DNA from 2 places in the Brevibacillus soli genome. Region 1 is predicted to be linked to the other one. Evidence: riboswitches for the same ligand, from Rfam matches in the RefSeq annotation. Region 1 holds a riboswitch; the other holds the start of a gene.
The links. A riboswitch is a leader RNA that binds a small molecule or an ion and turns the genes downstream of it on or off. The one in region 1 is predicted to bind S-adenosylmethionine.
Positions count from the first base shown of each region.

Region 1 (7,362 bases):
CATTCTTCGTTGTTGGCAGCGGCGCAGGTTTGACTGTTTCCTTCGGTGTATTGTTTATTTTCATCGCGATGGTAACATTTTCGTCATCGATGATTATCATCAGAAAACGGACGGAAAGCATGGATCCGTTTATCGCAACCGTATATGCGACCGTTGTCGGTGCTCTTTTCATGACGCCCGCCGCATTCTTCACAGTTGACTCATCATCAGCCATAAGTCGCGATGTTTGGGCTTGGTTGCTGTTGATTGCGACTGCGATTCTGATGCAGGGTGTATGCGGAATTGTGTGGAATCAGCAGTTAATGATAGTGGGAACGGGGAGAGCCGCGATCTTTCTCAATTTGCAGCCGTTTGTTGCCATGTTGGTGGGGTTCCTTCTGCTTGGTTCACAGGTGACTCATATCCAAGCGTCAGGATCACTGCTGATAGTGGCTGGAGTGATCGTGGCAACGGTTCGTTCACAGAAAGAGTACGAAACAACAGAATTTGCTGGGTAAGGACCCTTGTTTCGTGTTTGTACATAGGGTAAGAAATCGAGAAAGAACTTTTTGATCAGGAGGTACTTATGGTTGCACAGGCAGAATCCATGATTCAGGTGAAGATTCCCATTCCAATCCCGCTTAAAACGGTCAACACGTATCTGTGTCAGACCCATGATGGATGGGTCATCATTGATACAGGCCTGGATACGCCTTCAGCAAGAGAGACCTGGATGAATGCCTTTAGGGAAAACAACATCGATTTTACGAACGAGGTACGCCAGATCGTTATCACTCATTACCATCCTGATCACATAGGATTGGCCGGATGGCTGCATCAAATAACCGGCGCTGAGGTGATGATTTCCTCGGAGGGAAAAAGAGCGTCAGAGAAAGTGTGGCTGAATCATCGGCAAAACGCAGAGACGATCAGCAGTTTCTTCATTACTCACGGAATGCCTCTCCATGACGGGAATGAGATCAAAACGCATATGGAAGACTTCATGAAATACCTATCACCTTTGCCTGATATGTCTGAGATTGAGGAAGGATATCTGTTGGAACTGAAGGGAGGCACATATCGTGCCATCCACACTCGCGGACACTGTGACGGACATTTTGTCTTCTATGACGAAAACTTCGGTTTCCTTATCGGCGGAGATCAGATCCTGGACAAAATTTCACCCAATATCAGTTTATGGCCAACCTTTGATCCGAATCCGCTTCAATCGTTTATCGATTCCTTGCAGGCTTTGAAACCATTGCCGATTCACAGAATTTTTCCGGGTCACGGTCCCATCATTACCCAAGCGCAGATGAGAATCGAACAGTTGCTCCAGCATCACCATGAGCGATTGGAAGAGATTGTTTCGTATTTGAAACAGGATGGCAGACAAACAGCCTATCAAATATGCCGGAAACTTTTCCACTCGCGTCAGTTGGATCTTCATCAGCTTCGCTTTGCGATGGCGGAGACACTCGCTCATCTCGTGTTTCTCGAATTTGAAGGGAAAGTGAAGCGAGACGCGCACGAAAATGCTTCCCGCATGAACGATCGCGAATCCATTGTTCATTGGTGCCTTTCCTGATAGGAACTCGTTGATCCTTTTAAAACGATAATCCTATTGACAAAGTCGGAATTGAATATTAAAATGTGAACATTCAAAAGGTATTCATTTATGAGTGAATGAAATACAGTTCTTTCTTATCGAGAGAGGTGGAGGGAAAGGCCCAATGAAACCTCGGCAACCCATTCTGACCGGTCAGGTGAAGGTGCCAATTCCTACAGGAGAGATCCTGACAGATAAGAAGTGTTCCCCATGCTTTGATGCATATATGGTGTGCTCCTTCTATCTGTCAGAAGGAGTTTTTTCTTTACTCATGAAGGGAGTGAGATTGGGGAGAGTCGCGTACATTTGTGATACTTTGCTACAATATGTATTAGTAATATTCCGATAACAACCACATGAGAAAGAGGGATGACAAATGGCTCAAGTTCGAATTCGCAATACGAATGAACGGATTACGGGGAATGAAAATGTGAAGGCGTTTTTGGAAAAACATGGGGTTCTTTACGAGCACTGGGATGCAAACAAGCTCCCTGCCGAATTGCGGGAGAAATTTACTTTAACCGACGAAGAAAAAAATCAAATTCTTTCCACCTTTGATGCAGAAATTCGAGATTTGGCAAAACGCAGGGGATACCGTACTTGGGATATCGTAGCGTTATCCGAGGAAACCCCCAATCTTGATGAGTTGCTCAAAAAGTTTGAAGCGGTCCATACACATACGGAAGACGAAGTGCGTGCGATCACTGCAGGAAATGGAATCTTCATCATCAAGGGATCAGACGATGTCGGCTATTTCGACGTCGAACTGGAAGCGGGTGATGTCATTTCCGTGCCGGAAAACAATCCGCATTTCTTTACATTGATGGAAAATCGCAGAGTAGTGGCTGTCCGTTTGTTTATTGAAACGGAGGGCTGGATTGCTCATCCATATGAGGACCCTGCTTTTACAAAGTAACATTCATCCGTAGAATCGGCAAAACGCCCGAATCGTGGGCGTTTTTTGCATTTTTTCAGGATACAGTGGCAATAAACAAAATTTTTGCAAAAAGTTGCACAGGAATTGAAACAAAAGAAAAGAATATGTAGTTCAACATTCCTGTTTTTTTGGGGGCAATTATGATAACCAATTCCTACATCTATTATTTGGTTCTTTCTCTAGCATATGTTGTCTCCATTTTAACGGTTTTAAAGAGTCATGATCACTATATAATAGAATTCTGTTTCTTTTTCTTTTTGTTCATTGGCACGCTTTTCGCATCGAACGCAACAAGTTTTACTTTGGCCATAAGGCCGCTTTACAAAAAAACAAAAGCCGTATCGGAATTAACCAAAGAAGACTACTCCAATTTGTTGCGCCAACAGCAAGGAATGACGTTTGCATTTGTGAAAGACAATAACCGATTTATACATACCGTTTGCGATGGCAAGCTGCTATATCGACTCGGTTTAAAGCCAGAGGATGTAGTCGGAAAGGAATTATACGATTTTTTACCACAGCATATTGCTTCCCAAAAAGAAATCTTCTATCAAAGAGCTTGGAACGGCCAAGAAGATGTTGCGTATGAAGGATGCATGAACGACATCGTATATTTGGCAACGCTTCGCCCCGTTTATAAGCATGGGCAGGTCGTGCAGGTCATATCATCGTGTATCGATATTACAACCCTGAAACAAACATTGTCAGCCCTGCACGAAAGTGAGGAACGCTTTCGACAAATTGCTGAGAACATTGATGAGGTGTTTTGGATTGCAGATCCTGTCACTCAAAAGTTTCTATATCTGAGTCCCGCCTATGAAAAAGTATGGGGATTATCGTGTAAAGAGTTTTTTCAAGATCCGAACAAGATGTTCAATGTCATTCATCCGGAGGATCGAGAGCGAATCGTAAAGGCTCAGGAAGAACTGGCAATGGGAACTTTTCACCAGGAATATCGAATCATACGTCCGAATGGAACGGTTCGTTGGATCAGAGATCGGGGATTTCCCGTAATCGTTGATGGGAAACTTCATCGGATCGTGGGCATTGCCGAGGATATTACAGATATTCGCGACAGCGAGGAGTTCCTCATCAAATCGGAAAAGTTGGCTGTGTTAGGCGAATTAGCTGCAGGAATCGCACATGAGATTCGAAACCCGTTGACCTCTCTCAGAGGATTTGTACAGCTCTTGCAGAAACAGCCAGAAGTGCAAAACGCCATCTTTACGGACATCATGCTTTCCGAAATCAATCGGATTAATGAAATTGTCGGGGATTTTTTAGTGCTGGCAAAACCAACAGCGTCGAACTATATGAAAAAAGATATTTGTGCCATTCTTCGACATGTGATTTTCCTGATGGAATCCATTTGTCATCTACGCAACATAAACATGGAACATACGTTTGATTGTGAACAGTATTTTATTGAGTGTGAAGAAAATCATGTTAAACAAGTCTTCCTAAACATCATTAAAAATGCCATGGATGCCATGCCAAACGGCGGAAAGGTCACCATAGAAGTAAAGCAGTGGAACCAACAACAGATTCGAATACGAATAAAGGATAACGGCTGCGGGATCCCGGAAGAAAGGATGCGTTCCATTGGAGAACCTTTTTATACCACAAAGGAAAAAGGAACTGGTCTTGGGTTAATGGTTAGCTACAGGATCATTCAAAATCACAAGGGGAAGATCGAAATAACGAGTAAGGTCGGGCAAGGGACGATCGTCGATATTGTACTGCCCTTAACGCCGTGATTCTTATCGAATCGATCGCCTGAATCGCACGTCATTGACGTGCCTTCTTTTTTATGCTCTTTACATAGAGTAAAGATCAAGTTACCTTTGAATAAGGGCTTCGAACGATAAGCATCATGGATAACAAATGAAGGAGATTGTACAGTGACATTTCATGCAAGCACGGGAACATCACCTAGAAACACGGGTCCGCTGAAATCAGGAACGCGAGTACTCGTCGTTACCTCTGTCGCAGCAGAGAGGGACGCAGTATTGCGTGGAGTCGGCAGCACCGGCAATTTTGACGTCCTGGCGGCTGGCGTCGGCCCGGCAGCCGCCGCAGCCAGCACGGCATCAGCGTTGGCAGCAGCCGATTACGGCTTGGTGGTGAGCGCGGGAATTGGCGGCGGTTTTGCCGGAAAAGCTGAAGTGGGCTCTCTCGTGGTGGCAAACGAGATTGTCGCCGCCGACCTGGGAGCACAGACCCCGGAAGGTTTCTGCAGTCTGGACGAGCTGGGTTTCGGCTCCACCCGTATTCCAGTTGACGCAGAACTGGTAACCCGGGTGACACAGGCACTGCAAGAAGCTGGACTGCCGGTCACGACTGGACCCGTGCTTACCGTATCGACTGTAACGGGTACCGCTGCTGCCGCCTTGGAGCTGGCCGCACGGGTGCCAGGGGCGACCGCCGAAGCGATGGAAGGGTACGGCGTGGCTACCGCTGCCCATGCTCGAAGTGTGCCCATCATGGAAATCCGCGCTGTCTCGAACACGGTAGGCCCACGAGACCGGGCCTCGTGGCGAATTGAAGAGGCTCTGCATGTACTGGAAACTGCGAGCTCAGTATTACGGGAGGTCTTGCAATGAGGATTGCCTTCTCACCATGTCCTAACGACACTTTTATTTTCCATGCCTGGGTACACGGATTGATCCCGGGCGCGCCTAAACTTGATGTTACTTACGCGGACATCGACGTCACCAATAGTCTGGCAGCTAGCCCCAACGGACCGGAAGTGCTGAAGATTTCGTATGCGGCACTGCCTTGGGTGCTCTCCGAGTATGCGCTGCTTCCCTGCGGAGGGGCGTTGGGCAGAGGATGTGGTCCACTGGTTCTGACAAAAAGCAGTACGACCGAAAAGGATCCGGCAGTACTGGCCGGAAGACGGGTCGCGGTACCCAGTGAGCGATCAACCGCCTACCTGTTGTTCCGGCTGTGGGCAGCCCAGAATGTGCCAGGGGGCGTGGGCGAAATTGTCATTATGCCATTTCACGAAATCATGCCGGCGGTGCGTGATGGTCTTGTCGATGCCGGATTGGTCATCCACGAAGCTCGCTTCACATATCCCTTGTATGGGCTAAACCTCCTGACGGATTTAGGCAGCTGGTGGGAATCCGACACCAACCTGCCGATACCGTTGGGGGCAATCATCGCTCACCGGTCACTTGATCTGGCGGCGATTGCCGGGTGGATTCGCGCGTCGGTTGAATACGCCTGGGCAAACCCGGAGGCATCTCGAGAGTACGTGCTGCAACATGCTCAAGAGCTGGATCCGGAGGTTGCGAAAGCGCACATTGACCTGTACGTGAACGAGTTCTCCGCGAATTTGGGCGAGGAAGGGTATGCGGCGATAACCGCCCTGCTTGGCCGGGCTTCGGAAGAAGGGTTAGTGCCGAAGGTGGATCTGGCGGCACTGCGCTGACACGTTCGGCGGATAGACGATCCAACAGAAGGCTCTTGCGATGTGTTGTTACCCACATCAGTAAGAGCCTTCCTTCTTTATTCAGGAGAGGGTGTTCCCATGATTCATTGGATCAAACGAGCAGAAGATTGCAAGGGCCCTTGCCATGGAGCCAAAGTTCATGTTATTTGATTCCCATGCTTCTTTTTTTTCGTACCAGAGTAGAGATGTTCACCCCCAGCTTATCCGCGCATTCCCTCAATGTCGAAGTTCGAGCAAGTACATTTGCAATATACTCTTTTTCAAACACCTCAACGGCTTGTTTAAGTGACAGCGGTTTATCATACGCAACCGAGCAGATTTTTTGTTCCTGGTTCCGCTGTGAGTTTCTGATCGAGGATGGCAATTGATCGAGTGAAATTTTGCCGTTTTCACTCATGTGATAGAGGCGTTCGGTTATATTTTTTAACTCGCGAATATTGCCGGGCCAGTCATACTCCATACATTTTTCCAGTGCATGTGGATCCATTCGTTTCTCGATCTTGTACTTCTGCTCTAATTTTTTTAGATAGTAAAAAAGAAGAGTAGGGATATCTTCTCTCCTTTCTCGCAAGGGAGGAATCGTGATCGTCAATACATTTAGCCGGTAGAAGAGATCATGGCGGAATTTCTTCTGTTGAACCAGGGTTTCCAAATCACTGTTTGTAGCCGCAATGATTCGCATATTGACTTCACGGGCTTCCGTTCCGCCTAATCTCCTTATGGTCGTATCCTGCAGGACCGTTAACAGTTTCACTTGCAATGCAAAGGGAAGATCTCCAATTTCGTCAAGAAAAATGGTCCCGTCATGAGCCAGTTCGAACAGCCCTTCTTTTGATCTGTTCGCTCCGGTAAAAGCCCCTTTTTCATAGCCAAACAATTCAGATTCCAGCAGATGATCGGGTATCGCTCCACAGTTTATCTTGATGAAGTTACCTGTTCGTTCACTCTGCTTATGGATGTAGTGTGCAAGGACGTCTTTGCCTACACCGGATTCTCCCAAAAGAAGTACAGGTGAGTCATTCTTGGCAAATCTGGATGCGAGAGAGATGTAAAGCAATGTCAAAAGCGGTGTGGTTTCCCTCAGCAGATACCTTTCAAAAATCACGATTGTTTCAATGGATGAAGAAGTTGGGCTTTGAGAGCTACGACGATTTCTATGCTGCATCGATTCGCGATATGGAATGGTTCTGGGGCGAAGTTGAAAAGGTTGTCGGAATCGAATGGTTTGAACCTTATACGCAGGTTGTTGACCTCTCCAAAGGGACGAAGTGGCCGGAATGGTTTGTCCATGGAAAACTAAATGCGGTCCACAATGCACTGGACAAATGGATTCACGATCCTGCAAGTTCGGAACGGCTGGCGATCATCTGGGAAAGAGAG
Region 1 is NZ_JBIYSM020000011.1:65,247-72,608, forward strand. It holds gene ACE99V_RS06655 (DMT family transporter) at 1-497, shown strand, start outside; gene ACE99V_RS06660 (MBL fold metallo-hydrolase) at 566-1,567, shown strand; SAM riboswitch class I at 1,681-1,789, shown strand; gene ACE99V_RS06665 (1,2-dihydroxy-3-keto-5-methylthiopentene dioxygenase) at 1,965-2,504, shown strand; gene ACE99V_RS06670 (ATP-binding protein) at 2,666-4,282, shown strand; gene ACE99V_RS06675 (futalosine hydrolase) at 4,475-5,128, shown strand; gene ACE99V_RS06680 (1,4-dihydroxy-6-naphtoate synthase) at 5,125-5,961, shown strand; gene ACE99V_RS06685 (sigma-54 interaction domain-containing protein) at 6,125-7,147, opposite strand; gene ACE99V_RS06690 (AMP-binding protein) at 7,111-7,362, shown strand, end outside.

Region 2 (7,362 bases), on a different contig from region 1:
CATCCACTGCGGCTTGAAGAATGAGCTGAATTCCTTGTCGATGAAGGCTTCAAATTCTGGAGATTCGATCACTTCTTTCATATCTTTCACAAACTGCTTGTCTTTGTCGGCGGTGCGAACGGCAACCAGATTGAGGTAGTGCTCTGGCATGTTTTCGAGAACAAGTGCGCTCTTCAGATCCATTTTTGCGGCTAAAGCGAAGTTGCCAGGCACCAGGGAAAGATCCTGGCTGTCCACCGCACGCGGCAACTGAGCAGCTTCAACAGGTGTGATGACGAGTTTTTTCTTGTTTTCTACGATATCTTTTTCCGAAATTTTAATAGGATCCGCATCTTTCTTTACCGTGATCAACCCTGCTTGCTGCAGTACAACCAAAGCGCGTGCCAGGTTGGTAGGGTCATTGGGAATGGATACGCTGGCTCCGTCTGCAACCTCTTCAATGGCTTTGAACTTTTTCGAATAGATCCCCATTGGGCCTGTTGGCACCTTGATGATGCCGGTCAAATCAAGATTCTTATCCCGCGAGAAATTCGTTAGATAGATTTCGTTCTGGAACAGGTTTGCGTCGATGGAACCTTCCGCCAGGGTCAGATTCGGTTGGATGTAGTCGCTAAACTCCGTCACTTTCACGGTGTAGCCCTTTTTCTCAAGCAGGGGCGCAATGCCGTTTTTCACCATGTCCGTAAAAGGACCCGCGGTTGCTCCAAAATTGATTTGCTTGGTTTGGTCCGCGTTCCCGGCGGTCTCGCTGCTTCCGCACGCGGTCAACAATACGGAAGATGCCAAAAGTGTTCCTGCGATGATACCCCAGAGCTTTTTCATGGTCGTTTCTCTCCTCTTTCTTCTATATTATTATCGTTTATCCAACTTTTTGGCGAGCTTGTCACCCGCTGTCTGAATCAGTTGAACGAGAACGATCAAAACAACAACGGTGGTAAACATGATCGTATTGTCAAACCGGTAATAACCGAAACGGATGGCCAGGTCGCCGATTCCTCCGCCCCCGACAATACCGGCCATGGCGGAAAAGCCCAACAAACTGATCGTCGTAACGGTAAGACCCAGGATGAGGCCGGAGCGAGCCTCTACCAGCAGTACCTTGAAAATGATTTGTCGGGTACTCGAACCCATGGCCAATGCTGCTTCAATCACTCCTCGGTTCACATCCTTTAAGGATGCTTCCACCAGCCGAGCGTAGAACGGAATCGCAGCAATCGTCAAAGGTACGGTAGCCGCTTTCGGCCCGACTGTTGTACCGGCGATCAGACTGGTTAACGGAATGAGGGCAACCAGCAAAATCACAAACGGCGTCGAGCGAATCACGTTGACCACGAAACCGCATATGCGATTGATCCACGGCCTCTCTCCCAACAGACTGTTATCTGTGGTAAACAGCATCAACCCCAGTGGAATGCCCAACAGCGCAGCCAGGCTAACGGAAATGCTCATCATGAAAAAAGTTTCAAAGAACGCTTTCTGCAAATCAGGCAGAATCAGAGCGATGGACTCAAGCATACGGAATCACCTCCGTTCCCGCTGTCTCTCGATTGAGGAATTCCAGTACTTTGGTCCGCTCCGTTGATTCTCCGATCAGCTCCATGATGAAAATGCCAAGCGGAATGTCCTGTATGTATTCGATATTTCCATGGAGGATGTTTGCTTCCACGGAAAAGGAACGAAGCATGGTCGAGATAATCGGTTTTTCTGCCCGCTCTCCCTGGAAGATTACCTTGACCAGTTCACTGTCTGGAGTGCGACGTTTCAAAAGATGACCGGGCAGTTTTACTTCCAGGACGGATTGGACAAATTGTCGCGTCAGCTCCGTTTTCGGCGTGGCGAAGAGCTCATAGACCGGTCCTTCCTCCACAATTTTGCCGTTCGCCATGATGGCCACGCGATGACAGATTTCTTTTACGACTTCCATCTCATGTGTGATCAACACGATGGATAGTCCCAGTTTTTGATGAATCTCTTTCAGCAAATTGAGGATCGAGCGAGTCGTTTTCGGATCGAGCGCAGAGGTCGCTTCGTCACAAAGCAGGACTTTCGGAGAGTTGGCCAGTGCCCGTGCAATTCCCACCCGCTGTTTCTGTCCTCCTGATAGCTGGGCAGGATAGGCGTTCGCTTTATCCGACAGCCCGACCAAATCCAACAGTTCTGTGATTCTGGTTTCAATCTCTGTTTTGCTTTTGCCCGCTACCTCCATCGGATAGGCGATGTTTCCCGCCACGGTACGATTGGCCATCAGATTAAAATGCTGAAAAATCATCCCGATGGACTGACGGACCTTGCGGAGCTCCTCATCGGAAAGAGCAGTCAAGTCGGTTCCCTCAATCAATACCTGACCGCTTGTCGGTCTTTCCAGCATGTTGATACAGCGCAGGAGCGAGCTTTTCCCAGCCCCGCTGTACCCGACAATCCCGTAAATTTCCCCTTTCTGTATTTGCAGGGAAACATGATCAACAGCAGTCACTTCTCTCTCTTTTGAGCTGTACACTTTCTGTACATGGCGAAGCTCAATCATCTCGACACTCCCTTTTTTTATAACCCAGCCGACTTAAGCAAACGCTGGTGTCGGCTGGGGCCCCGAACACTTTCCAAGTAGCTTCATGAAATGCCGAACTTCTATAAGTTCTGAAACACTAAAAAAACCGCCTCTCCTGACGAAGCAGAAGAGGCGGGACGTTATTACGAAAAGTAAAAAACGGCGTCGCTTCTTATCTTCCAGGAGTACTCCTGCAGGAATTGGCACCTTCATCTGTCATGGACAGAATGGGTTGCCGAGGTATCTTCGGGCCTGTCCCTCCACCTCTCTTGATAAGAAAAGGTTATTCATTTTATGAAAAGTTGTTCCTATCTTACTTTGAATATTCGATTATGTCAAACAAAAACTGCACAATCTCCTCAACCTGATCGGCCAGAAACACCGGGAGTACGGGATGGACGAACTGCTCCCGGCTGATGACCGCCACTACATCGGACAGCGTATCCAGCAGTTCCGCATCGGATGGGTCCCGCAGCATGACCAGCTTCGGGTAACCCTCACGCTTAAACCCTTCCACCAGAACCAGATCCGCTCCCGCTTCCCCCATTCGTTTCACCAGCTGCTGAAGGGGAACGGGCCTTTGCTCCACCATCGCCGTTTTGGTCGCTGACTGGATGGCCACGATGGATGCGCCCGCTTCCCGGAACCGATAGGTGTCCTTTCCGGGCTGATCCCACTCAAAATCATGGCCGCCATCGTGCTTGATGACGCCCACGCGGATGCCCTCCCGCTCCAGCCCGGGAATCAGTTTGGCCAACAGTGTGGTCTTTCCCGAGTTGGAATAACCGACGAACTGAACAACACGCGGCTGGTCTCCCATCGCTTTACTCCTTCCTGCTCCAGCTGGGGGAGCGGTGGGGGATGACGTCCACCGTTTCTCCGGCCTGTTTGCCCCTGCCTCCTGCCGGGATGACGATGAAACACTCGCTTTCCTTCAGGGTGCTGAGATTGCCGGACTTGTCGTTGCAGTCGGGATAGGCGTACAGAACGGCTTCCTTCTCCATCAACCGTCCACGCAGAAAGCGAGGGTACGGACACGGTTTCTCATAAGAAGTCGCCAACACGGCGCGTATTTTGCGAACACCCTGATCCCGCTGCCGAAGCATGTGCGCTAAAAACGGGCGGCCAAACAGCTCAAAGCCAAGGAAGCAGGCCCCTGGATTGCCGGACAGCCCGAGTAAGAGCTTGTCTCGAAAGACGGCTGCGGTAGTGGGACTGCCGGGCCGCATCGCCACCCGATTGAACAACAGCTTCACATCGGGTTCGTCCGTCAGGGAGGCGATCACGTCAAAGTCGCCTACCGAGACACCGCCCGTGGTGATCATGGCATCCACCTGTTCCATGTAATTTTCCAGTGCCCGTTTGGCTTTCGTCAGGTCGTCGGGCAATCTTCCGAACCATACGGGAATGCCGCCCGCCTCGGCGATCATGGCGGACAGCATCACCCCGTTGCTGTTGCGGATTTTCCCCGGAACAAGCGGCTGGTCTGCGTCAAGCAGCTCGCTGCCGGTGGCAAGCAGACCGATTCTTGGCTTTCGAACGACGGGTATCCTGGTGCAGCCGAAAGTGGCCAACAGTGCCAGCGTGCCTGCGTTGATCAGCTCGCCGGCAGCGGCAATTTTCGTGCCCTCGCACAGTTCTTCCCCCCGGCGGGAGATGTTCTCTCCCGGCTTCAGCTCCTTTTTTACACCGACGAGGGGGGAGAGGGTCCCGGGATGTACTGTCTGTTCGAACATCACGACGGCGTCCGCCCCTTTGGGCAGCATCGCGCCGGTCATGATGCGGCTTGCCGTGCCCGGTACAAGCTCTGCCTGCGGCACTTGACCTGCGGCGATCGTTTCCACGACCGACAAAAATACCGGTTGGTCCACCGTCGCTCCCCTGGTATCCGCCGCTCTCACGGCAAACCCGTCCAGCGGAGAGCGGTCAAACGGGGGCAGATCGCAGGTCGCATACAAGTCCCGTGCCACTGTCCTGCCGTATGCCTCATGGATGTCCACCTCTTCTTCCGGCAGGGAAATGTCTTCCGCCAGAAGCAGGTGCGCCGCTTCGTCCACATGAATGGTTTGCCGATGAAAACGCATGTTGTCCTCCCTAACGATCGCCCTATCCGACGCTTGTCTCCAGTTCTTCGATTCGTTTCTCCACATATTTGGTATCTTTGTGGGCGTGATATGTGTCCGCCTTTTCCACAACCACGGTTGTGTTGTACTCCGGAATACCCGCGTACTTTTCGTAGACACCCTTTGGAATCAGCACGTTTCCTTCCGGCCAGTACACCTGGATGTTGCCCTGTTTCGTCTCCGCGTACTTGGCCCGTCCGTGAAACGTTCCATATCCATTATAGACGACAACCGCTTCACCGTCTCGAATATCCAGCGGCTTGGCGTCATCCGGATGAATCAACACATCGTAGCGGTCCGCTGCGTTAAACGGATCTGTTTCACTGTAGATCATCGAATTAAACTGCTTGCCCCGGCGGGTCGTCACGTAGAAGTGCCCTTCCGGCTTTCTAAGCTCCGGCACCACAATGGGAATGAGATTGCCGCGGCCGTCCGGTGTCGGACAAATGCCGTCCTCGCACAGCCACGCCCCGCCCCATTGGAATACGTCTCCGCGGTTTTTCAGGTGCTGAATCCCGTCGTAGTTCGGGTTGGCAACGGCGATCTCGTCGCGAATCTGCTGTGCGGAGGTAAAGCTGATCAGGTGTTTTCTCTCCGGATGCACACGGGAGGCCAGATCGACGAATATCTCCCATTCTGGCCGCGCTTCACCAATCCGGGGGCCCTCAATTTCCGCACTGAAATAGACCATCCGCTCCGTGCTGGTCGAGGTTCCTCCTCCCGGCTGTTCATAGCGCGTCATCGCCGGCAGCACGATCACTTCCTCCTTGGCATCAACCAGCGTCGAGGTGTTGAAAATGATGTCCTGATGCACGCGCAGTTCCACGTTTTCCAGACATTTTCGCATAAAATCAGGGTCAGGCATCGTCTCCAAAAAGTTACCGCCGCTGGTGTAGAACAGTCTCGTCTTTCGTTCATGACCGTCCGGCAGCAGCGCGTTTTCCAGAGAAACCCCGACGATGTCCCCCTGCCATTTGGGTATCTCAAAGCCCCACACTTTTTCAACCCGCGTCCAGGACTTCTCTTCAAAATCGCCGCCCGGCAGGCTGAATGGATCCGCCCCCATCTCACCGGAACCTTGCACCCCGGAGTGGCCGCGAATCGGCATCAGGCCGCAGTGCTGTCGTCCGAGAAACCCGCGCAGCAGGGCGAGATTGGCCACCTGCGAGATGTTGTCCGTCCCAAAACGGTGCTGCGTCAACCCCATGCTCCAGACGAATACGGCGGATTTGGATCGGGCCAGCAATTGGGCAAACTCCAGCATTTTTTCACGACTCGCGCCAGAGGATTTCTCAAGCAATTCCCAGTCCTGGCTCATTACATGGGCCTTCAGTTCTTCATAGCCGTTGACGTGCTTCTGCACAAACTCATGATGGATGGCCGATCCCGGTTCGCGCTCCTCCATCTCGAACCAGTGCTTCATGACACCGTTCATGAAGGCGATATCGCCGCCTATGTTTACCTGAAAAAACTCGTCGACGATCTTGGTGCCGAAGACCGCACTTTCCGGAATGGACGGAATCCAGTACTTCTCCATCGCCGGTTCGCGGTACGGGTTGATCAGGACGATCTTCGTTCCCGCCTTCTTGGCCGCGTACATGTACTTGGTCGAGACCGGCTGGTTGTTGGCGGGTACCGACCCCCAGAAGACCAGCACATCGGTGCCGATCCAGTCCTTGTAGTTGCAGCTGGAAGCACCGATGCCGACCGAGCGTTTCAAGGCCGTCTTGCTGGGCGAGTGGCAGATGCGGGAGGCGTTGTCGATATTGTTCGTGCCCAAAAAGCGGGCTACCTTCGCCGCTGTGTAGTACACTTCGTTGGTAATGCCGCGCGCTGTCAGGAAAAAGGCGAGCTGCTTGGGATCGATCGACTTGATCTTGGCGGCGATACGGTTGAGCGCCTCGTCCCAACTGATTCGTGTAAACTTGTTTTCACCCGGTTTCCGGGACAGTGGATACGGAATGCGACCCAGCTTTCGCAGCTGGCTGCTGTCCAGCTTCCGCATCTCCTCTACATTTTCCAGCCACTTCGGGTCGATGGCCGGCATGGTGTTCAGCCGCAGGACGTTTAGCCGCGTCGTGCACAGATGCGGTCCCGTCAGCGTCTGGTCGTACAGCCCCGACACCCCGAGCGCACAGCCGTCGCATACTCCCTGTGTAAGGATGCGATAAGCGTAGCTGAGGTTGTCTCTGTTTTCATACACCACCTTCAAGGTGTCACGGATGTGATGCGGCTTGATCTTCCCCAATCCCATCGGCGCCAGTGAAGCCCAAAGCGACGGCTTCAGAGACGTATCCAGTTTGATCGGGCCAGTATGTTTTGTCTTTCCCATGAGGTACACTCCTTCCTGTTGATCCGCATGAATCGGCTTGCTGGAGAAAGAGAAAACCACCATGAAGCTGCCTCCCTGTTTCCCAATGGAAGGACTGTTCACGGTGGTTGCTCATTGGCAGGTTCGCTACCAAGCGTCAACTACACGCGCCATGGGTGAACGCTTAAGTCCAACCGGTAGGCAGGGACGCTGCTTCGCTTGGGCTTAGGGTTCGCTGCTGAATTTGTTCTGGATGTTTTGGTCGAACACAAAGATGGACATGCCAAAGTCTCGTTCAATGTCGATATCGACAAATAAATCAATCAAGTTTGCTCCGACAAGTGCTTCCATTTCGACCGGTCGATTTTTACGATACATTTCCT
Region 2 is NZ_JBIYSM020000009.1:61,203-68,564, forward strand. It holds gene ACE99V_RS05700 (MetQ/NlpA family ABC transporter substrate-binding protein) at 1-822, opposite strand, end outside; gene ACE99V_RS05705 (methionine ABC transporter permease) at 853-1,515, opposite strand; gene ACE99V_RS05710 (methionine ABC transporter ATP-binding protein) at 1,508-2,524, opposite strand; SAM riboswitch class I at 2,715-2,824, opposite strand; gene mobB (molybdopterin-guanine dinucleotide biosynthesis protein B) at 2,859-3,365, opposite strand; gene ACE99V_RS05720 (molybdopterin molybdotransferase MoeA) at 3,370-4,629, opposite strand; gene ACE99V_RS05725 (FdhF/YdeP family oxidoreductase) at 4,652-7,000, opposite strand; gene ACE99V_RS05730 (Na-translocating system protein MpsC family protein) at 7,205-7,362, opposite strand, start outside.
Region 2: another riboswitch for S-adenosylmethionine. It lies ahead of ACE99V_RS05710 (methionine ABC transporter ATP-binding protein); the one in region 1 lies ahead of ACE99V_RS06665 (1,2-dihydroxy-3-keto-5-methylthiopentene dioxygenase).